4 regions of the Paenibacillus woosongensis genome follow, and region 1 is predicted to be linked to each of the others. Evidence: riboswitches for the same ligand, from Rfam matches in the RefSeq annotation. Region 1 holds a riboswitch; each other region holds the start of a gene.
What was found. Region 1 has a riboswitch for thiamine pyrophosphate ahead of tenA (thiaminase II). Riboswitches for the same ligand answer to the same signal wherever they lie in the genome.
Positions count from the first base shown of each region.

Region 2: linked by a shared signal. The riboswitch ahead of thiE (thiamine phosphate synthase) and the one ahead of tenA (thiaminase II) in region 1 are both predicted to bind thiamine pyrophosphate.
Region 3: linked by a shared signal. The riboswitch ahead of thiC (phosphomethylpyrimidine synthase ThiC) and the one ahead of tenA (thiaminase II) in region 1 are both predicted to bind thiamine pyrophosphate.
Region 4: linked by a shared signal. The riboswitch ahead of QNH46_RS18485 (YkoF family thiamine/hydroxymethylpyrimidine-binding protein) and the one ahead of tenA (thiaminase II) in region 1 are both predicted to bind thiamine pyrophosphate.

Region 1 covers NZ_CP126084.1:1,411,398-1,416,452, reverse strand. Annotated here, with positions in the region: gene thiE (thiamine phosphate synthase) at 1-454, opposite strand, end outside; gene thiD (bifunctional hydroxymethylpyrimidine kinase/phosphomethylpyrimidine kinase) at 451-1,263, opposite strand; gene thiM (hydroxyethylthiazole kinase) at 1,260-2,105, opposite strand; gene tenA (thiaminase II) at 2,121-2,810, opposite strand; TPP riboswitch at 2,967-3,071, opposite strand; gene QNH46_RS06140 (Rho termination factor N-terminal domain-containing protein) at 3,136-4,308, opposite strand; gene QNH46_RS06135 (hypothetical protein) at 4,962-5,055, opposite strand, start outside.
Region 2 covers NZ_CP126084.1:869,284-874,338, reverse strand. Annotated here, with positions in the region: gene QNH46_RS03820 (thiazole synthase) at 1-707, opposite strand, end outside; gene thiS (sulfur carrier protein ThiS) at 712-927, opposite strand; gene thiE (thiamine phosphate synthase) at 905-1,552, opposite strand; TPP riboswitch at 1,626-1,735, opposite strand; gene QNH46_RS03805 (TraB/GumN family protein) at 1,790-2,995, opposite strand; gene QNH46_RS03800 (ABC transporter permease) at 3,044-4,339, opposite strand; gene QNH46_RS03795 (ABC transporter ATP-binding protein) at 4,332-5,055, opposite strand, start outside.
Region 3 covers NZ_CP126084.1:1,592,280-1,597,334, reverse strand. Annotated here, with positions in the region: gene thiC (phosphomethylpyrimidine synthase ThiC) at 319-2,100, opposite strand; TPP riboswitch at 2,195-2,306, opposite strand; gene QNH46_RS06940 (helix-turn-helix domain-containing protein) at 2,459-2,683, opposite strand; gene glpK (glycerol kinase GlpK) at 2,816-4,306, opposite strand.
Region 4 covers NZ_CP126084.1:4,033,912-4,038,966, forward strand. Annotated here, with positions in the region: gene QNH46_RS18480 (SPOR domain-containing protein) at 1-946, opposite strand, end outside; TPP riboswitch at 1,084-1,197, shown strand; gene QNH46_RS18485 (YkoF family thiamine/hydroxymethylpyrimidine-binding protein) at 1,328-1,963, shown strand; gene QNH46_RS18490 (ECF transporter S component) at 1,966-2,565, shown strand; gene QNH46_RS18495 (ABC transporter ATP-binding protein) at 2,565-4,343, shown strand; gene QNH46_RS18500 (energy-coupling factor transporter transmembrane component T family protein) at 4,340-5,055, shown strand, end outside.

The DNA of each region.
Region 1 (5,055 bases):
GCGCGTCATCCTTGGAGATCGTCGGGTAGACCGGGCCGACGCCGATATAGTCGGCGCCGTGAACAAGCGCTGTCCGCGCCTCCTTCACCGTGTGCGCGGACACGCCGAGGATGCGGTTGCCGATCCGTGCGCGAACGGCTCCCGCGGCTTCATCGTCCTGACCGACGTGGATGCCGTCCGCCCCAATCCGGGCGGCTAGCTCCACGTCATCGTTGACGATGAATGGCACCCCGGCGCGGCGGCAGGCCGCTTGCAGCTCAAGAGCGAGCGCAAGCTTGGCCTCCCCGGTCAGCGCGCCCGGGCCCTTCTCGCGGAACTGGACCATCGTCGCGCCCCCGCTCAACGCTTCCTCCACGACGCGCAGCGGCTCCTCCCGGCAGTTCACGCTGCCGATGACCAGGTACATCTGCAAGTACCGGCGCATTTGTTCAGGAGAGATGCTGCTGCCGCTCATCGCTCCTGCTCCTTTCTGCGGCGAAATGCCCAGTGATTCGTCGGGCCATGCCCCTGCCCCAGCTCCAGGCTGTCCTCAATCGCAGCCTGGATATAATCGCGGGCCATCTGCACCGCCTCGAGCACCGGCAATCCCTTCGCCAGTCCGGCTGTTATCGCCGCGGAATAAGTACAGCCCGTTCCGTGCGTATGAACGGTATGAATCCGCCGGCCCTTCAGCTCCGTGCAAGACGTGCCGTCATAGATCAGGTCGACCACCTGCTCGCCATCCTCGTCGTGTCCGCCCTTGATCACGGCAACTGCCGGGCCATAAGCGCAGATGCGCTTGGCTGCCTCACGGCGATCCGCCATCGAGCGGATAGTCATGCCGGACAATGCCTCGGCTTCCGGTATATTCGGCGTGACGATCAGCGCCAGCGGCAGCAGCTGCTCCTTCAAGGCTCGCACGGCTTCCGGCAGCAGCAAATCTGCTCCGCCCTTGGCGATCATCACCGGATCAACGACGACATTGCGCCAGCCATGCTCCTTGATGCGTCCAGCCACCGCTTCAATGATCTCGGCGCTGAACAGCATCCCCGTCTTCAAGGCATCGACGCCAAGATCGGTGCTTACGGCATCGATTTGCTCTGCAGCAGCTTGCGGCGGCAGCGGGTACACGCCCTGAACACCCAGCGTATTCTGCACCGTGATGGCCGTAATGGCCGACATGCCGAAGACATCCAGCTCCTGGAATGTCTTGAGATCGGCCTGTATGCCCGCACCGCCTCCGCTATCCGAACCGGCAACCGTAAGTGCTCTGGCTATGTTCATATCAACGCCTCCCCTGTGGCGGAGGCCTGAAATTCTCGAACCGCAGCATGTCCCTTCAGGGAGTGAGGGTGAAGTTTGGCCAACTCATCGAGAAAAGCGGCTTGGAAACTGCCCGGGCCGATTTCAGATGTGCGCTCAGCCGCCCGGGAGGCAGCCGCGCCGTAAAAGGCCAGCCCAGCCGTACCCGCCAGCAGCAAATCCTTCTCCACCGCGGCAAAAGCGCCCAGCACCGATGTCAGCAGGCAGCCTGCTCCCGTCACCTGGGTCAGCAGCGCATCCCCGCCGCTAACGACCCGGCACAGGCTCCCGTCCGAGATAACATCCTCCTTGCCTGTAATCGCTACGATCGCATTCAGCTGCCGCGAAGCCCGCAGCCCAAGTCCGGCGTTCTCATTGTCGGCGCCATCTCCGGCGTCAACGCCTTTGATTTCACGCGACTCGCCGATAAGGTTGGCGATTTCCGCCGCATTTCCCCGCACGAGGGAGACCTTCACCTCGCGGAGAATCCGCAGCGCCGACGCCGTGCGGAACGCCGTTGCCCCGGCCCCAACCGGGTCAAGCAGCACCGGTACGCCATGCTCGTTCGCCGATTTTCCGGCGATGATCATCGCCTCGACCTGCTCCTTCGTCAACGTGCCGATGTTGAGCACGAGCGCCCCGGCAATTTTCGCCATATCGGCCACCTCCTCCGGCGCATACGCCATGACGGGAGATGCACCAAGAGCATATAGCCCGTTTGCTGTAAAATTGGTAACTACTACGTTGGTCATATTATGAATAAGCGGTTTGGTTCTCTGAACCTTTGTAAGAAGTGCTGTTATATCGTTTTCCAGTGTATTCATTATGATCCGCCTCACTTATAATGCGTATTCCGCCGTATTCATGGACACCGGCCAATCCTGAACGTTATAGGCCATATCCCAGAACATATACTCGAGCTGGCAGCTCAATAGATAGTGCTCGGTCATTTTTTTGCGTTCAAGCTCGGTCGTAATTTCCGCCCACTTGTCCAGACGCTCGGAGAATTTAGCGGTCGTATTCGTCCGCGTCGCATAGAAATGGATCCATTCATAGAATGGATGGGCCTCGGTCGGCTGCACTTCTCTCATCAGCTTCTCGCCAATCTCCAGGTAAGTCCACGGACACGGCAGCAGCACTGCCATAATTTCAGCCAGGCTTCCTTCATGAGCCACGTTCAGCATGTGGCGGATATAATGATGTGCCCCCGGAGCGAGCGCATAACCCTGCATTTCATCATAGCTGACTCCGGCAACCGCACAGAAGTTATGATGCGGATGAACTTCACTGTTCAGAATGAAAGAGATTTGCTGATTAAACATTTCGATCTCGTCGCGGCTCGAGCATTTGGATATGGCAATGCCGTAAATCCGCATATACGCCGTTAAATATTCATGATCCTGCTTGACGTAGTGAATGAGCTGCTCCTTCCGCAAGTCGCCGTTAGCGATTCCTCTCACAAAAGGGTGTTCAAAAATAGCCTGAAAGATACCGTCCGCCTTCTGTCGAAGCTCCTGCGTAAAACTCATGGTTCCCCACCTCCGGATATAATGCGAACATGATCAGGAAGCCGTTAGGGACGATGCCGCACATGCAAAAATACCAAAAAGGCCGCTCCATCAATGGAGCGGCCTCATTCAACGCCACCTTTACACGGGCAGCAAGCTGCAATAAGTGTCAGGCATCGGATTCCGACTCCACTTTCCTACGCTAGTACGAACTAGATCAGGTTCAAAGGGTCCAAGATTACGATCTTGTCTCAGCCGCTGCCGGCTCCCCTAGTGGACTTCCTATTCATTTTCACTATTACTGTATCTGTCTTTACAAGTGTTGTCAAATTTTTGGCATTTCATTTTATTTGCCGCAGCATTTTTTGTACTTGAAGCCGCTGCCGCACGGGCATGGTTCGTTGCGGCCGATTTTGGTGACGGACACCTGGCTTTTGTTCAATGGACTTAGCTGGCGATGTGCCGCTCTCAGCTCCACATTTCCGGAAATCCGGTTCATCTCAAAAGGAGTATGACCTCTATGGATCCACAGTCTTGTATGGTTGTACACATCGTTCATTAGACCGATAACCGTATCCGCCTGCTCCATGCTTTGGAATTTCAGGCCTCTTCTCTCGAATTCACGGATCAGCTCTCCCGAGGTCGCTTGCATCGTGCAGGCTAACTGTATATCGTCGATAAGATAGTCGATCATTTCCGCATCCCGGGAAATTTCCTTCATGATGTATGCTCTCAGCTTCGTCAGCTGCGGCGTCATCTCGAAGTAATCTTCATCGGCGTATTTCAGCAGCTCTTCGCGTTTCGGAATGAAATAAGGCTTGCCTTGTACTTGCGCCAGCAGTTCTTTAAGCTCTCCTTGCGAATCCTCTAGAGACAAATATCCGTCGACGATGAAGCCGTCCTCCATCGTATAATTCTGTTCTCTGCTCGTTAACTCTCCAAGCAGCTCCTTGAACCGTTTCTGATCGAGCTGTTCGCTGTTCTGCGCATTGTAAATTTCAATGACCTTATCCGGCTCAATCACACCGTATAAGTGCGTCATAGCTAATATATACTCATGAACGAGCTGTACACTCGCCCGTTGTTGATGGAATTTCGCGTGATCCAGCTTGGCATAGGCTTCTCTAATCTCGTCCGGCATGACGACATAAAGCTGACCCTCGCTGAAATAAGTAAATACTAGCCCACGGTTCATTAAATACCAGTAGTGCTCAATTAGAATGAGATTGTTCTGCAGAACAGGTTGACGAAGAAGCGATTCGAACAATTGCCATTCCAGGCCGCCGACAATCAGCAGGGCGGATTGCAGATGCTCCGCATCGGTCATGTATGCTGTTAGCGCTTCTATTAATTCTTGCTTTTTCATCTTGGAACGTCCAGGCAAATTGCAGGCCGAAGCAAGCGATGACAAACGGACCTTCGTCAAATCTTGAAGAATGTCAGGCAGGCTTGTCGTCACTTCCCCGATAATCGCATGCTGGATATTCATTTGTTCAAGCATTTCATTATAATCTTCCAAGTTCAGTTCTCCTCTTTCAATTCCTTGTTTCCTTTGTATTTCTTTTTGCCTCATACCATCATTATACCACCGGATAATTCTCCTATTTCGGGCTCAACTACATATACTACCACACAAATGGCATCTAGGAGAGGGATTCTCAGCAAAATTCATAATTTGGTTGTTAGGTTTGCAATCGACATTGAGATGCATAAACACCAAACGCAGCATATTAATTGGAAATGATGTAACTAATTAGGCGTAAAATAACTATTTCTGGGGATTAGATGGATTTTTGCGCCTAAAATGAAGGATTCAGCCCATTGCTGGCAATTTCCCTTATTCTAATGACAAGAAATCCATGTAAATCGAATTTCCCTTTCTTGCTGCAGGAACTAACTGCTATAAATCCATTTATTATAAGTTAAACAATAAAAATTCGGTACTATAAACCTAAAGTATTCACTTCCAAAATATGGACTTGAAGGATTGCCAGCCATCCGTTATTGTCAATGGTTGATCAGGTATCGTAATCAGAGTGTTCAACATTTAAACAAGCAGAGGTGATACGAACTTGGATAAAGACAAAAAGATCAGAGAACTGGAGGAAGAATTAAGAAAGATAAGCGAACAACTGTCTGAGCTGAAACAAGGCGAAGGACCTGTATCAAAACCTATGTACCCGGTACTAGAAAAGGAAGCGAACCAGGATCCCGCCCTTGATTCGTCCCTTCGGGCACAGCGGCAGGGTCAGCAATCCGGACCGCC
Region 2 (5,055 bases), 540 kb from region 1:
TAAGCAAGCCGTCCCGCCTCTATCGCGTGCTTCATGGCGGTTGCCATCATGACCGGATCCTTCGCCTTGGCTACCGGAGTGTTCATAAGCACCCCGTCTACGCCCAGTTCCATCGCCTTCGTGACGTCACTGGCCGTCCCAAGCCCGGCATCCACGATAACGGGCACGCCCGCTTCCTCTACAATCAGGCCTAAATTGTAAGGATTCAATATGCCGAGCCCCGTGCCGATCGGCGCTGCTCCCGGCATGATCGCAGCAGCCCCGGCTTCTTCAAGCCGGCGGCAGATGACCGGATCGTCCGAAATATAAGGAAGCACCGTAAATCCTTCTTTGACCAGCATTTCCGTTGCCCTAAGCGTCTCAATCGGGTCGGGCAGCAACGTCTTCGCGTCCGCGCTGATCTCAACCTTGATCCAATCGCTGAGGCCGGAGGCTCTGGCAAGCCGCGCAATCCGGACCGCTTCCTCGGCCGTGCTTGCGCCTGATGTGTTCGGCAAATATTGAAAGGCGCCATCCTCGATATGCTGCAATATGGAATCATCCTCTACCGCGTCGAGATTAATGCGCCGAATAGCAAATGTAAGCACTTCCGCCCCGGAAGCTTGGATCGCTTCCTTCTGCACGAACGGGTTGGGAAACAGCCCTGTGCCAATAAAAAAACGCGACGACAGCGAGCGACCGCCGATACGCAAAACATCGTCCCGCATCCGTTTAACCCCCTCCCACAAAATGAACCAGCTCGATGACCATCCCTGCAGACACCGTGGTATCCGCCCACTGCTCGGGGGTCAAAATCACACCGTCCGCTTCCACGATAACCGGCTTGCCCGTCAAGCCGAAATGGGCGATCACATCCTGAACAGTTCCCGCCTGCAAGCTGTGCTTAACGCCATTCACCTTCAACTCAACGATTTGCGTATTTTCCATGATGCGCTCCCCCTTGCTCCAGTTTGCGAATAAAGGCCTCGCATGTCCCCTTTACGTCCGGACTGCCTACAATTTCGGTCACCGCGCAAATTCTCGTTGCCCCGGCAGCGATCACTTCATCCGCATTGTGCAGCTTGATGCCGCCAATCGCCACGAACGGAATCCGGATTTTCTCCGCCACCTCACGGACATAGGAGAGCGTCACCGGCGTTGCATCCGCCTTCGTAGCCGTCGGGTATATGGGACCAACGCCGATATAGTCTGCTCCCTGCTGCTCTGCCAGCAGCGCTTCCTCGATCGCATGCGTGGAAATGCCGATGATTTTCCCGCCGACCAGCTCCCTGGCCACGGGAAGCGGTGTGTCGCCCTGGCCCAGATGAATGCCGTCCGCATCCACCTCAAGCGCAATATCGATATAATCGTTGATGATTAACGGAACGTCATACCGGCGTGTCAATTCGCGAAGCCGCTTCGCCTTCTCCAGCACAGCCGCCCGCTCGCTGTGCTTGTCCCGAAGCTGCACGATATCTGCACCGCCAAGAATAGCCTCCTCCATCACTTCGGCAAGCTCCCTGCCGGGATGGCTTCTTTCATCGGTAATAGCGTACAAACGAAACTCTCTCATCTGCCAACTCTACCTCCGTTTTGTATTTACCGGCTGCAAGACACAAAAAAGCCATTCGAGAATACACGAATGGCTTTAAATTCGATATGTTCTCTACGCCAGCATTACCTGGATCAGATTAACGGTCAGGAACATCAGGTTCCAATCTCAGCCGGACTTTATCCAGCACCCGCACTCCATATTCAGTTACTCCCACTATAACTTACCTTAGTAACCTTGGCAAGATTATCCGAACCCTCATTTGCGAACGACGGAATAGCCTTTATCCTGCAACAGCTGAACGATGCCGTCTTTGCCGGCGAAATGCGCTGCGCCAACCACAATGAAATATTCCGCTTTCTTGTCGCTTTTCAGGTATCCATCGATTTTATCGGCCATAACGATATTCCGGTCGGTCAGCATCGCTTTGTAATACTCCGGATCCTCGATCATGCTCTCGGTGAACTCAAGCAGTTTCTGATCATCCCCTGATTTCCACATAGCGGCCATATCGTCCACAAGTTCAGCCGAAACATCGAAGTTGTCCAAGGCGGTATTTAGGTTTTTCTCCTGCAATTCGCTGGAGAACCCGTCGAGCATGCTCAGTTGGGACTCGTAGGTTTCCAGTTCCAACACCGGCAGCTTGCGTTCTATGGCTTTCTGGATGAAATACAGGTCGATTCCGGCAGAGGCTTCATAACCTGACTGCATCGATTTAAGCGTGCTGATGGTACTCTCGACGACCCATGGCTTGAAGACATCAAAGGCGTTTGGCTCCAGGCCGTTTTGCTGCAAAATATCCTCAAGCTTCGCATATGTCTCCTTGGACACATGATCCTTCAAAGTCGTACCGTCCTGATACATCCCCATATCCAGGATCAGCTTCTGATTGGCTTCATCAGCAGCCTTGCTAAGGTCAATTTCTACCCCCAAATAATCCGCTTCGGCAAAAGCATCCTCGAATTCCGAACGCAGCGGATAAAAGCTGTCGTCCGCAATATGCATCGATCCTACCAGATAGACCGTATTGCCGCCATGTTTGACTTCCCACATGAAGCCGCGGGCACCTTCCCCCGTAGCTTCGGAGATAAGAAACACTGTGCGGGATTGCTGATTCCAATGCACCTTGTAGCCTGCCGCTTCGCCAACGATTCTAATCGGAGCGTACGTCTCGCCGTTAATCAGCTCTGTCTTGCTGTTCAGCGCAATCTCCTTGCCGTCAATCACGACATGAATCGTATCATCCTGTACATCGCTTAGCTCCACATTCATCGCTTGCAGCGTTGATTTCAGCGGTACCAGCGTTGTTCCGTGATCAACAATAGGCGCATTCGTTGCGAATTCAACGTTTTGGTTGTTGATCTTGACCGAAGCTGGCTGTGGAGCAGCCATAGCCGGGGCCGCTGTGGCAAGCAAGCCTACAGAAATAAAGAGGGATAAGAGCGATCGTTTCCAATTTTTCATGTTCATCTTCTCCTTTGTTACAATGATATTTTTGAAATTCACACGGAGTTAAATCTTGTACGCCTTCATCGCTTTGCGCAGCTCCTTCATCGTCGGACGCTTGCCGTACAGCAGGACTCCCGTGCGGTAAATCTTGGCGGCCAGCCAGCTGAAGAAGACGATAGCGACAATAAGGATCAGCAGAGACAGCCCTACCTCCAGCAGCGTTGCATCCCCTGCGCCATACCGCAGCAGGATCGTGACCGGAGACACGAACGGGATGTAAGAGCACACCTTGAGCAGAAGGGAATTCGGAGACGATAAGCTAAACATCGCCACATAGAATGCTGCCAGAGAAAGCATCGTGATCGGCATCACCGCCTGGCCAAGATCCTCCGTGCGGCTGACAATGGAGCCGACCGCTGCGTACAAAGTCGCATAGAGGAAATAGCCCAGAATATAGAAGATAAGACCAACAAGCAAAATGGATAGATCCATTTGCGATAAATCCAAATTCAACTCGGCCAAGGATGCCTGATTGTATGGCAATGCAAGGTTGATGGCAACTACGGCGATGAAGATGGCGATCTGCAGCAGGCCGACCAGGAACATGCCTAGAATTTTGCCGAACATTTGCGTCAGCGGTGAAACGCTCGTTACCAGAATCTCCATGATCCGCGAGCTTTTCTCCGAAGTTACCTCTGCGGCAATCATGTTGCCGGTCATCATATTGGTCATGAAGAACAGAACGATCAGGCCGTATACAATAACGTAATTGATCGCCGCCGGCTTAGAGCCTTCATTTGCATCGGCAGCACTGCCCGTTCCTGCGGCCTGTTCGGCCTTCAGCTCTTCGATGATTACGGGAGCGCTTATCGCCGCGATTTGCTCCTCGGTTAGGGAGCTTCCACGAGTGACGTATTGCATTTTCACGTTCTCCAGTGCGGGCTGGAGCGTCGACTGAAGCGTTAAATCCATGCTGTTCTTCTTGGAGGTGTACATAACCTTCGGAAATTGCAGCCCTTCAGCCTCGCCGAACTCCAGGTATCCCTTGATCGTTCCGTTCTCCATATCGTGCATGAGCGCCTGATCATTCGCTTGCTCGTATTTCACGAGCTTGATTTTGCCATCCGGCTGCTTGTCGATAAACGCCTCCAGCGACGCTGCAATTTCAGGCTGGTTGCCATAGACAAGGCCAATTTGGGAACTTGTACCGCCCTCGTTTCCCGAGAACAATTGAATCAGATACGGCACATGAATACCGATGGATAGCAGCAGGGCAAAAATGACGGTAGTAACGACGAATGATTTCGTCTTGACCTTATTGGCAAAGGTAAAATTAATGATCGGCAGCAGCTTATTCATGCGACTCACCTACCTCTTTAATAAAGATTTGATTCAACGTCGGTTCCTTGATTTCAAAATGCTCAACTGTGCTCTCTTCCATGGCCCGGCGCAGAATGTCCTGCGCGGCCGCTACATCGGAAATCCGGATAGAATAGCCGCGCTCGCGGTGTTCAACCCGCACTACCCCCGGAATGGCCTCCAGGCCGGTAACCGTTCCCGTCGTATGAAGAAGAACCTCCTCGCGCGGATAGCGCTTCTTGATGTCCTGAATATTCCCTTGCAGTACTGTATTGGAACGCTGCAGAATCGTAATATTGCTGCACAGCTCCTCCACGTGCTCCATGCGGTGGGTAGAGAACAGGATGCTCGTCCCTCCATCCCGCAGCTCTTTTACAGTCTCTTTAAGCAGTTCGACGTTAACCGGATCGAGTCCGCTAAAGGCTTCATCCAGGATCAGCACCTTGGGCTTATGCACGACAGCTGCGATAAAGCCCATTTTTTGCTGATTCCCTTTGGAGAGCTCTTCAATTTTCTTGTTATAATAATCCGGCACCTCGAAGCGTTCCAGCCAGTAACGCAGACTTTTGTCCGCCTCTTGGGCCGACATTCCCTTCAGCCGGGCCAAATAAATGATTTGATCACTGACCTTTACTTTCGGATATAAACCGCGTTCTTCCGGCAAATAACCCATCTTGTGCTGCAATTCGCCACTGTATTCCTGCCCATGGTAGAGA
Region 3 (5,055 bases), 180 kb from region 1:
CCATAAAACCATCCAGCCCCCTCCATATGGAGGGGGCTGGATGGTTTTATGGCTATAATAAGTTGAACTTTCTAGTTCAATTTATTATAAATGGATTTATAGCAGTTCATTTCTGCAGTAAGGAAGGAAAGAAGGATTTAAATGGATTTCATGTCGTTAGAAGTAAGGGAATTGTCAACCATGGCTGAATTCTTGGCTTTAGGTGCGTAAAATCCATTTAATCCTCTAAACCATTCACTTAGAGTGCAATTAGATACATGAATTCCATTTAGTGCACGACATCCTACATACCTAAGCTTGATAAATCAGGAAACATTTTTAACGATAAATGACATTTCCCGCTTCCTTGAACTGCCGTGATTTTTCCTCAAGGCCTTTGGCGATAGCCTCCTCTTCTTCAATTCCATGCTGCTTGGCATAATCGCGGATGTCCTGAGTGATTCGCATGCTGCAAAATTTAGGGCCGCACATGGAACAGAAGTGAGCGGTCTTGGCTCCTTCCGCGGGCAGAGTTTCATCATGATACTCCAGAGCTCTCTCAGGATCGAGCGAGAGGTTGAACTGGTCCCGCCAGCGGAATTCGAACCGGGCCTTGGATAACGCGTTATCTCTTTCTTGGGCCCCAGGATGTCCCTTCGCTAGATCAGCTGCATGTGCAGCTATTTTATAAGCAATGACTCCCTCGCGAACATCGTCTTTATTAGGGAGGCCGAGGTGTTCCTTAGGCGTCACATAACACAGCATAGCCGTCCCGAACCAACCGATCATAGCCGCTCCTATCGCTGAAGTAATGTGATCGTAGCCTGGAGCAATATCCGTAGTTAACGGACCCAGCGTATAGAAAGGAGCCTCCTGGCATATCTCCATTTGTTTGTCTACATTTTCTTTAATTAAGTGCATCGGTACGTGACCTGGCCCTTCGATCATCACCTGAACGTCATGTTTCCAAGCAATTTGGGTCAGTTCGCCGAGCGTCTCGAGCTCAGCGAACTGAGCTTCGTCGTTAGCATCCGCAATCGAACCCGGCCGCAGGCCGTCGCCAAGCGAAAAGGCGATGTCATAGCTTTTCATGATTTCACAGATTTCTTCAAAATGGGTATAAAGAAAGTTTTCTTGATGATGAGCAAGGCACCAGGCTGCCATGATGGATCCGCCGCGAGACACAATGCCTGTGACACGCTTAGCCGTTAACGGAATATACCGCAGGAGCACTCCGGCATGGATCGTAAAATAGTCGACGCCCTGCTCCGCCTGCTCGATCAATGTATCGCGGTAGACTTCCCAGCTCAATGCCTCGGCCTTCCCGCCTACCTTCTCCAATGCCTGGTAGAGCGGGACTGTGCCTACAGGCACCGGTGAATTGCGGATGATCCACTCCCGCGTCGTGTGAATGTTTTTCCCCGTGGAAAGATCCATAATCGTGTCAGCGCCCCAACGGGTCGCCCATCTCATCTTCTCCACTTCCTCCTCAATGGAGGAGGCGACGGCCGAGTTGCCGATGTTTGCATTGATTTTGACCAGAAAATGACGGCCGATAATCATCGGTTCGCTTTCAGGATGATTGATGTTGGAGGGAATAATCGCTCTGCCTTCGGCGACTTCCCTGCGTACGAATTCCGGAGTCACGTTCTCCCGGATTGAAATGTATTCCATTTCGGGCGTGATGATACCCTTTCTTGCGTAATGCATCTGCGTCACATTGCGGCCGGCTTTAGCTCTTAAAGGCTTACGGCGCAGGCCGGGGAATGTCTCCGTCTGATCAAGCTGCTTTTCTGTTTGGTATCCATCATCCTCAGGTCTTATGCTCCTGCCTTCATAAACCTCCACATCCCCCCGCTCCAGAATCCAATTTTTGCGGTTCGCTGGAAGCCCTGTCCTAATATCCGCATGATAGTTAGCGTCGGTGTAAGGACCGCTGCAATCATATACCCGAACGGGTTCATTCTCTTCTTCCGATTCTCCGCGAACGGTCGGCGCAAGTGCGATCTCTCTCATGGGCACCTGTATATCCGGCCGTGAACCTTGAAGATACACCTTGCGGCTGCCCGGAAAAGCTAGGAACTCAGGGTTTACTGTGTTGTTGCTGGTTTCGCTTGCCATTTCTATTCCTCCTTAGAATGAATGGGTTCAAGCGGAGCTGCTGCTGCCAAGTGCAACACAAAAAGACCGCAACGAAAGAAGCGGTCTCTGTATACACAAAGGCTCGAACGTTTCCTCCGCTGGCATTACCCAGATCAGGTATTACGGTCGACAGCGCATTAGCTATCCTCTCAGCCTGGTTGGCCCAAGCTCCCGTTTATTCAATTCACCAATATATAATATATGGAAAATAAGGAATTATCAACCCTAAAATACAATTCCTATTTCAGCCTCAAGCAACAAAAAACCTCCTAGTTCCTTTCCTCTCCGGACAAGGAATTAGAAGGCTTACGATTTTTGACGTGTTTTGCCCAAACCGTCAGATTTTCAGCTCCCCAAGCTTAATCAGCTCGACAACCGCCTGCGCACGACCTTTTACGTTCAATTTCTGCATGACATTAGAAATATGATTTCGTACGGTCTTCTCGCTAATGAATAGTTGCCCCGCAATGTCGCGCGTCGTTTTATCCTGCACGAGGAGTTCAAAAACTTCCCGCTCACGATGAGTCAACAGAAATTTGCTGTTACGATCGCTGCTTTTCAAAATGCGTCACCCCTCCTTGCTCGGGTTTTGTGGTGTAACAAGGTTAAGGGATACAGTCAAAACATATTATGAAATACAGCGAGTAAGCGTGCGATACAAAGCAAAAATGGGCTGCTTTTGGCAGCCCATTCCTTATTTGAAGGCCGTAGCGGCATAAACGGCTTTTTTCCAGCCATTGTAGAGCGATTCCCGCTCATTTTCTGGCATTGTCGGTTCAAATCGCCGTTCCAGGCTCCAGATGCGGCGAATTTCTTCAAGATCCCGCCAATATCCTACGGCAAGCCCAGCCAGATAAGCTGCGCCTAGCGCGGTCGTCTCGCGCACAGCCGGACGTTCCACCGGAACATCGAGAATATCGCTCTGGAATGCCATCAGGAACGTATTCGACACCGCTCCCCCGTCCACCCGCATCGTATTCACCTTGTAGCCGCAATCCTTCTCCATCGCCACTAGAATGTCCTTGGTCTGATAAGCCAAGGATTCAAGGGTTGCGCGGATAAAATGCTCCTTACTCGTTCCCCGAGTGAGGCCGAATACAGCGCCTCGAACGTCGCTGTCCCAATACGGGCTGCCTAAGCCGACAAAGGCCGGCACGACGTATACCCCCTCCGTGGACTGGACGCGTTCGGCATACCTTTCGCTGTCCTTCGACTCCCTAAACATCCGCAAACCGTCTCTTAGCCATTGTATGGCTGAACCGGAGACGAAGATACTTCCCTCAAGCGCATATTCAACCTTGCCGCCGATCCCCCAGGCAATCGATGTAATGAGGCCATGGCCCGACGAGACTGGCTGATCGCCCGTATTCATCAGCATGAAGCAGCCTGTGCCGTACGTCGTTTTTACCATGCCCCGCTCGAAGCAATTTTGTCCGAATAAAGCGGCCTGCTGGTCGCCCGCAGCTCCCGCAATCGGCACCTCATGTCCGAAGAAATGGTAAGGCGCCGTCCGTCCGTAAACCTCAGAGGATGAGCGTACTTCGGGAAGCATGACTTTCGGAACTTGAAGCAGCTCCAGAAGTTCGTCATCCCAGCATAGCTCATGAATGTTATACATCAAGGTCCTCGAAGCGTTAGAGTAGTCGGTCACATGCACCTGGCCGCCGGTCAGCTTCCAAATGAGCCAGGAATCGATCGTACCGAAGAGCAGCTCTCCCTTTTCTGCACGCTCCCTTGCTCCCTCGACATGATCCAGAATCCACTTCACTTTCGTCCCTGAGAAGTAGGGATCGATCAGCAGTCCCGTCTTTTGCTGGAATACTGGATTATGGCCCGCCGCCATCAGCTCCTCGCAAATATCCGCTGTCTGCCGGGATTGCCATACAACAGCATTGTAGATATGATTTCCGGTCTCCTTCTCCCAAATGATCGTTGTTTCCCTCTGGTTCGTGATACCGATTCCAGCCACCTGCCCCGGCTTAACCCCTGACTCCGACAAGCAGGAAGCGATCACCGCGAGAGTGGAACCCCAAATTTCATTGGGATTATGCTCCACCCACCCTGGCTTTGGAAAATATTGCGGAAATTCACGCTGCGCCAAGTGCACGATCTCCCCTTGCTTGTTAAACAGAATCGCCCGCGTACTTGTAGTTCCCTGGTCAAGAGCAAGTATATATTGTTCCATAAACATCCTCCGCTCCTTGGTCTTTGCTCAATTTTGCTATTACCTGAGCCCAACATGCTCTCCCTTTCAAGTTCCAGCATCGTTTAAAATTACAGAATTCCAAAACATTAAAGATTTAAAATTCGGAAATATTAACCTTATTCTACCTCGTTAGCGGATTGCGTTACAAATGAAAAAACACCCCCGAGCCAGCAAAGTTCTGACGTGATGGTTTGTCCAAGGATAACCCGCACTAAGCATCAGCTAGCACGCCAAAACCTGAATTACCTAAGCTCAACAATGTAATTTCAAGGGGACTAAGTAACATCAGTTGCTCTAAGTATGATCAGACCAGCAGCAACTCCAAGCACTCGAATTACCTTAAATGACAAATGCAGCCTAAGGCAGCCTGACTAACAAGTTTCCATTACCTTCAAAAGTATGCGCAAAATAGCACCAAGCGACCGGGAAGCTAACGGACATCAAAGCACTTATTCCTACTTTTTTGCTGATTTTGACGAGCTTACGGACACAGAAGCTCTTATTTATCAAAAATACGCATGTCGTATACCTATTTTAGGTAAATAGCGGAACTACGGTCCCTTAGCACTGCGTTTAGCAACTTTTTGCCTGTATAGCGGAACTACGGTCCGTTGGCGCTGCATTATGGCAGCCTCTCCAACTTAGTGGAACCCGCTCCTCCACACTTTCAGCTAAACCCAAAAAAAGCACCCTCAAAGGTGCTTAGTCGCTCTGACCGCATACAAGAA
Region 4 (5,055 bases), 2.6 Mb from region 1:
CCGTCAGCTTGCCTCGAACGTCGGCGGCGCTTTTGGTCCACAGCTGATGGCTCTCCCTTAGCCGGCCGATTTCCTCCTGGCTCTGGCGCCCGGGAGAAGCTTCTCCCAGAAGAGCTGCCGAGGAGGAGCTGAGCATATAGGCGAGATCCGCACTCTGCGCCAAATATTGCTGGAGGGATGCCGCATCCCCTTTATATTCCATCGTAGCCGATTCAGGCAAGGCAATTTCATGCAAAATGAGGTGAACGCCTCCTGTCTTCAGCCTCCCGCTCAGCAGTTTAGCTTCCTCACGGTCCGGGGAGACTCCCGCATAGACCCGCTTCTCATCCAAGGTATCCCGCGCGGCGGCAATTCCCGCGGAGCGCAATTGTTCCTGGGCCAGGGCAACGCCTTCCGCTGTGCTGAACACGCCGTACTGCAGGAAATGATAGCTCTGCGAAGGCAGAACGACCTGTACGAGCGGAACCTGTTCCTCCGTAATGACACTGCCCAGTACGGGAATATCGGCCGCTTCTCCGGCCGCCCCCTGCTTCGGCACGCTAATTCCAGGGATCGGCACCGTCATTTCCTGGTCGAACATGGACAGAACGACGAATCCAAAGAGCGCTCCGGTCACGATCGCGCCGGTCAGCGAGCCGGCAACCTTCCACCAGGAGGTCCGCGTTTTACGAAAATAATAATCTCCGCCGCCTGGCTCGGCATGCTCTGGCAATAGGGCAATCCCTGTTCCTGTATGGTCTGTAAAGGGATCTCCCCAATAATCTATCGTTTCCACCGCACGGTAAGTTATAGGAGTATCCTTCGGTTCCTGTTCTGATCGCTCGGGCGGCTTGTCATGCCCTGAAGCGGGGGTGGCCTCCAGCCGCTGGCGATCTCCAGCCTTCTGTGCACTGTGCGCTTGTTGCCCATGTTCATCGAACCGGAATGTCATCTTTGCCTTGTTCACGATCCGCACGCTCCTTGTCCTCTCTTCTACCGTTACAATATGAATATTTGCGAGAATATAGACCACTTCATTTAAACAAGGCTTTACAATTGAAAGGAACTCTGTATAATGGGAACCATTGACAACCGCATCACGAAAAAATGCACTAGGGGTGCCTTTGCTGGCTGAGAGATCGTTCCCGCTTGAGGAACGGTTAACCCTTTACACCCGATCTAGATCATACTAGCGTGGGGAAGTGCGGGGAAACGATAAATAGCGCTGCGTGCTTGCTTTAAAATGTTTAAGCAGACACAGGCTGTATCGATATAACTGCACTCTTCGGGTGCGGTTTTTTTGTCGTTATCAGCGATAATTTAAATTAACCAGGGGAGGAAAAGCATCATGACCAATTCATTCAACCACAACATTCAAGCCGCGGCCTGCGGCACCAGCCGCATCGTCGGCTGCCGGTTCTCTCTGTTTCCGATGAGCGACCGGTTCGTTCCGATCATTCTTGGAGCGCTGGAGCATACCGATACGTCCAAGGTCTGGGTTCAAAGCGATGACGTCAGCACCTGCGTGCGCGGCCGCCATGAGCATGTGTTCGACGTAGTTAAATCCATTTTCCTGCAGGCGGCAAAAAGCGGTGAGCATGTCGTTCTTAGCGCAACCTTTTCCGTAGGCTGCCCGGGAGATACGGAAGGAGATGTCTTCATGTCTGAGGACGATGTCCGTTTGAACGAAGGGAACAAAACATCGGTTGATACCGCAGCTCAATTCGCCCTTTACCCGATGGGGGTGCCCCACTACATGGACGTCATTTATGATGCGGTCAAAGCGGCGGAAGCCGAGGGAACGTTCTCCGGCGGAATTCATTACGCTAGCCGCCTGGATGGAACCGCCCAACAGGTGTTTCGTTCACTCGAAAATGCCTTTGTCACGTCAAGCACCAAGACTTCCCATCTAGTCATGACGGCCACAATCTCCTGCAACAGCCCGTCAGCCAAACCGGAGCATGTGCAGAGGAAGGGGGAATAAGGATGTCATCCTGGAAGCTTCGCGACATTATCGTTCTCAGCTCGCTGTCCGTCGTGTTTGCTGTCGTCTATTTGATTTTCCTGCAGATAGGCAATGTGCTCGTCGGCTTTATGGGTCCGATGGGATATGAGGTCATCTTCGGCATATGGTTTATCGTTTCGATCATTTCAGCCTATATCTTGCGCAAGCCCGGAGCAGCCCTGCTGTCCGAGACGATCGCCGGGACGATCGAGGTATTGATCGGCAACGTCACCGGCCCGATCCTGATTCTGTCGGCCTTTATTCAAGGCCTCGGCGCGGAAGCGGTATTCGCCGCCGTAAGATACCGTTACTACAACACAGCAGTGCTCATGGGCGCAGGCGTAGGCGCGGCCGTATTCAGCTTTGGCTGGGGCTTCTTTCAATCCGGCTTCGCCGCTTTGTCCACGGGTCTAGTCATCTCGATGTTCATCGTCCGGGTTATCAGCGGTGCAGTGATCGCCGGCCTGCTAGGCAAATGGATATCCGATGCGCTGGCCCGGACAGGCGTATTGAGGAGCTTTCCCATCGGGAAGGCCGCTGTCCAAAGCGCCAATCAACAACGAACCTCGGTGAAGCAGTAATGAATACGTTGCTCCCGAATCAAGAAACGATGGATAAACCGATGGTCTTGGAGACAAAAAATTTATCCCTGGCTTTCAGCGAGGACGGGGAGGAGCAGGTGTTCTCCTCGATTTCCCTCCGGCTGCATCAAGGCGAATTGCTGCTGCTCCTTGGTCCAAGCGGCTGTGGGAAAAGTTCCTTGGCCCTCTGCCTGAACCGGGTGTACCCGTCAGCCATCGATAGCCTGGTGACAGGCGGCGTTTATCTGTATGGCAAATCCCTAGAGGGACAGGATCCAGGTGAAATTGCGCAGCAGGTAGGCATTGTGTTCCAAGACGTGGACAGCCAATTTTGCATGCTTAAGGTGGAGGAGGAGCTTGCTTTTTGCCTGGAAAATATCGGCTGCCCACGGGAACAAATCAGCGCGAAAATCGACGAAGCGCTGCGGCTTGTCGATCTGACCGACTGGCGGAGCGCGCATATCCATACTTTATCCGGTGGAATGAAGCAGCGGCTCGCCCTAGCCTGCGCTCTGGCTTTGAATCCGGATGTACTCATCCTTGACGAGCCCACATCCAATCTGGATCCGCTGGCTTGCTCGCACTTGGCCGATCTCATTCATTCCATCCGCAAGCAGCGGCAAATGAGCATCTTGCTGATCGAGCACCAGCTCGATGCCTGGATGCCTTATGTCGATCGCCTTGCCGTGATGGGCACAGAAGGTAAACTTGTTTACGAAGGGGAGCCCCGAACCTATTTCGCCAATTTTAAAGAAGAGGCGCAGCATTTGGGAATATGGATGCCGGGGGCCGTCCGCCTGCATGAGCAGCTGCAGATAGACAGAGAACCTTCATGGCAGCCGCTCACCAGGGACGAGCTGGCCGAACTGTGGCTGAGCAAACCCGATTCCGTAAAAAGAACGCTGCTTCAGCAGTTGGAGCAAACCGATGTCTCCCGATCCAAGCTGCCGGACGAAGGGGCTGCCGATGCTAGCGGCAAGGAAGCCTTGCTGTCGGTCGATAGCCTTTCCTTCGAGCGCAGCGGAGGACAGAAGATTCTCGACAGGCTGTCACTGTCGATCCCTGCCGGGCAGTTCATTGCCCTCGTCGGCCAGAACGGGGCGGGGAAGTCGACCCTCGCCGCGCTCTTGTCGGGCATATTGGAGCCATCCTCCGGCAGAATCACCTTCTCTGGCCGACCCTTGCCGGACTGGCCGGAGAAGGAGCTGCGCAAGCGCGTTGGTCTCATTTTCCAGCATCCGGAGCATCAATTCGTCACTGATACCGTCTACGACGAGCTTGCCTTCGGCCTGCGGCTGCAGAAGCTGTCTGAGGAGGCTGTATCCGATCGGGTCGAGTCGCTGCTTGAGCAGTATCGCCTGCAGCACCGTCGCGGCTTCAGTCCCTTCGCCCTGAGCCAGGGACAAAAACGCCGATTAAGCGTGGCCGCGATGCTGTCTGAGGAGCAGCAGGTGCTGCTCTGCGACGAGCCGACCTTCGGCCAGGACGCTTACTCTGCCCTGGAGCTGATGAACTCGCTGCGCGCCCGGGTAGACCGTGGACTAACCGTCATCATGATTACCCATGATATGGAGCTTGTCCAGCAATTTGCCGATCGGGTCATCGTACTCGGCGAGCGAAGCATTCAATGGGACGGACGCCCCGATGCATTATGGGATTGGCCGGAGGAGCAGCTTCGGGCGCATAAGCTCGTCCCGCCGCTCTCAGCCCATTTGAAGAATAAGCTAAGATGGGCGCTCCGGAGAACACAAGAAATCTGCGGGGAGGTTATCGTATGATAAGATCAGGCGCATTGGGGGAGCTCCTAAATGATATGAATCCCTCCATCAAAGGACTCACCGTCATTACAGGGGTCATTTTAATGTCGCTTGCCTTCGATCCGGTTACCGTTTCCGTCAGCCTCATTTATATATTGATGATTACTGTCATATTTGGCCGGATTTCCTGGCGCAGATGGCTGTTCTTGTTTGTGCCTTTCTTTATACTGGCGATCGGTTATTTCTGGACAGCTGCTCTTTTTCCACGTTCCGATCTGCCGCAGGACTCCCCTTTGCTCTTATCGTGGGGACCGCTGAAGCTGACGGTGGCCGGGTTCAATCTGGCCCTCTCGCTCGCCTTGCGTACCTTGATGTTCTCGGCGCTGTCGCTCCTGTTCGTCCTGACGACCGAACCCGTCAAATTTATGCTTAGTCTCATGCAGCAATGCAAGCTGCCGCCGAAGCTGGCGTACGGCATCTTGGCCGGATTCCGCTTCCTCCCCCTGTTCCGCGAGGAGCTTCTCATTATGCAGCAGGCCCACCGGATTCGGGGCATATGGCGGGAGAAGCGCAATATCCGCTCGGCGCTCCATGCTTTCAAGCGTTACAGTATCCCGCTCCTGGCCAGCGCCATACGCAAATCCGAGCGGGTTGCCGTAGCCATGGTGTCGCGCGGCTTTACCGGCGGCAAACGGGATTTCTACTACCGAATGACCATTCGTCCGCGGGATTG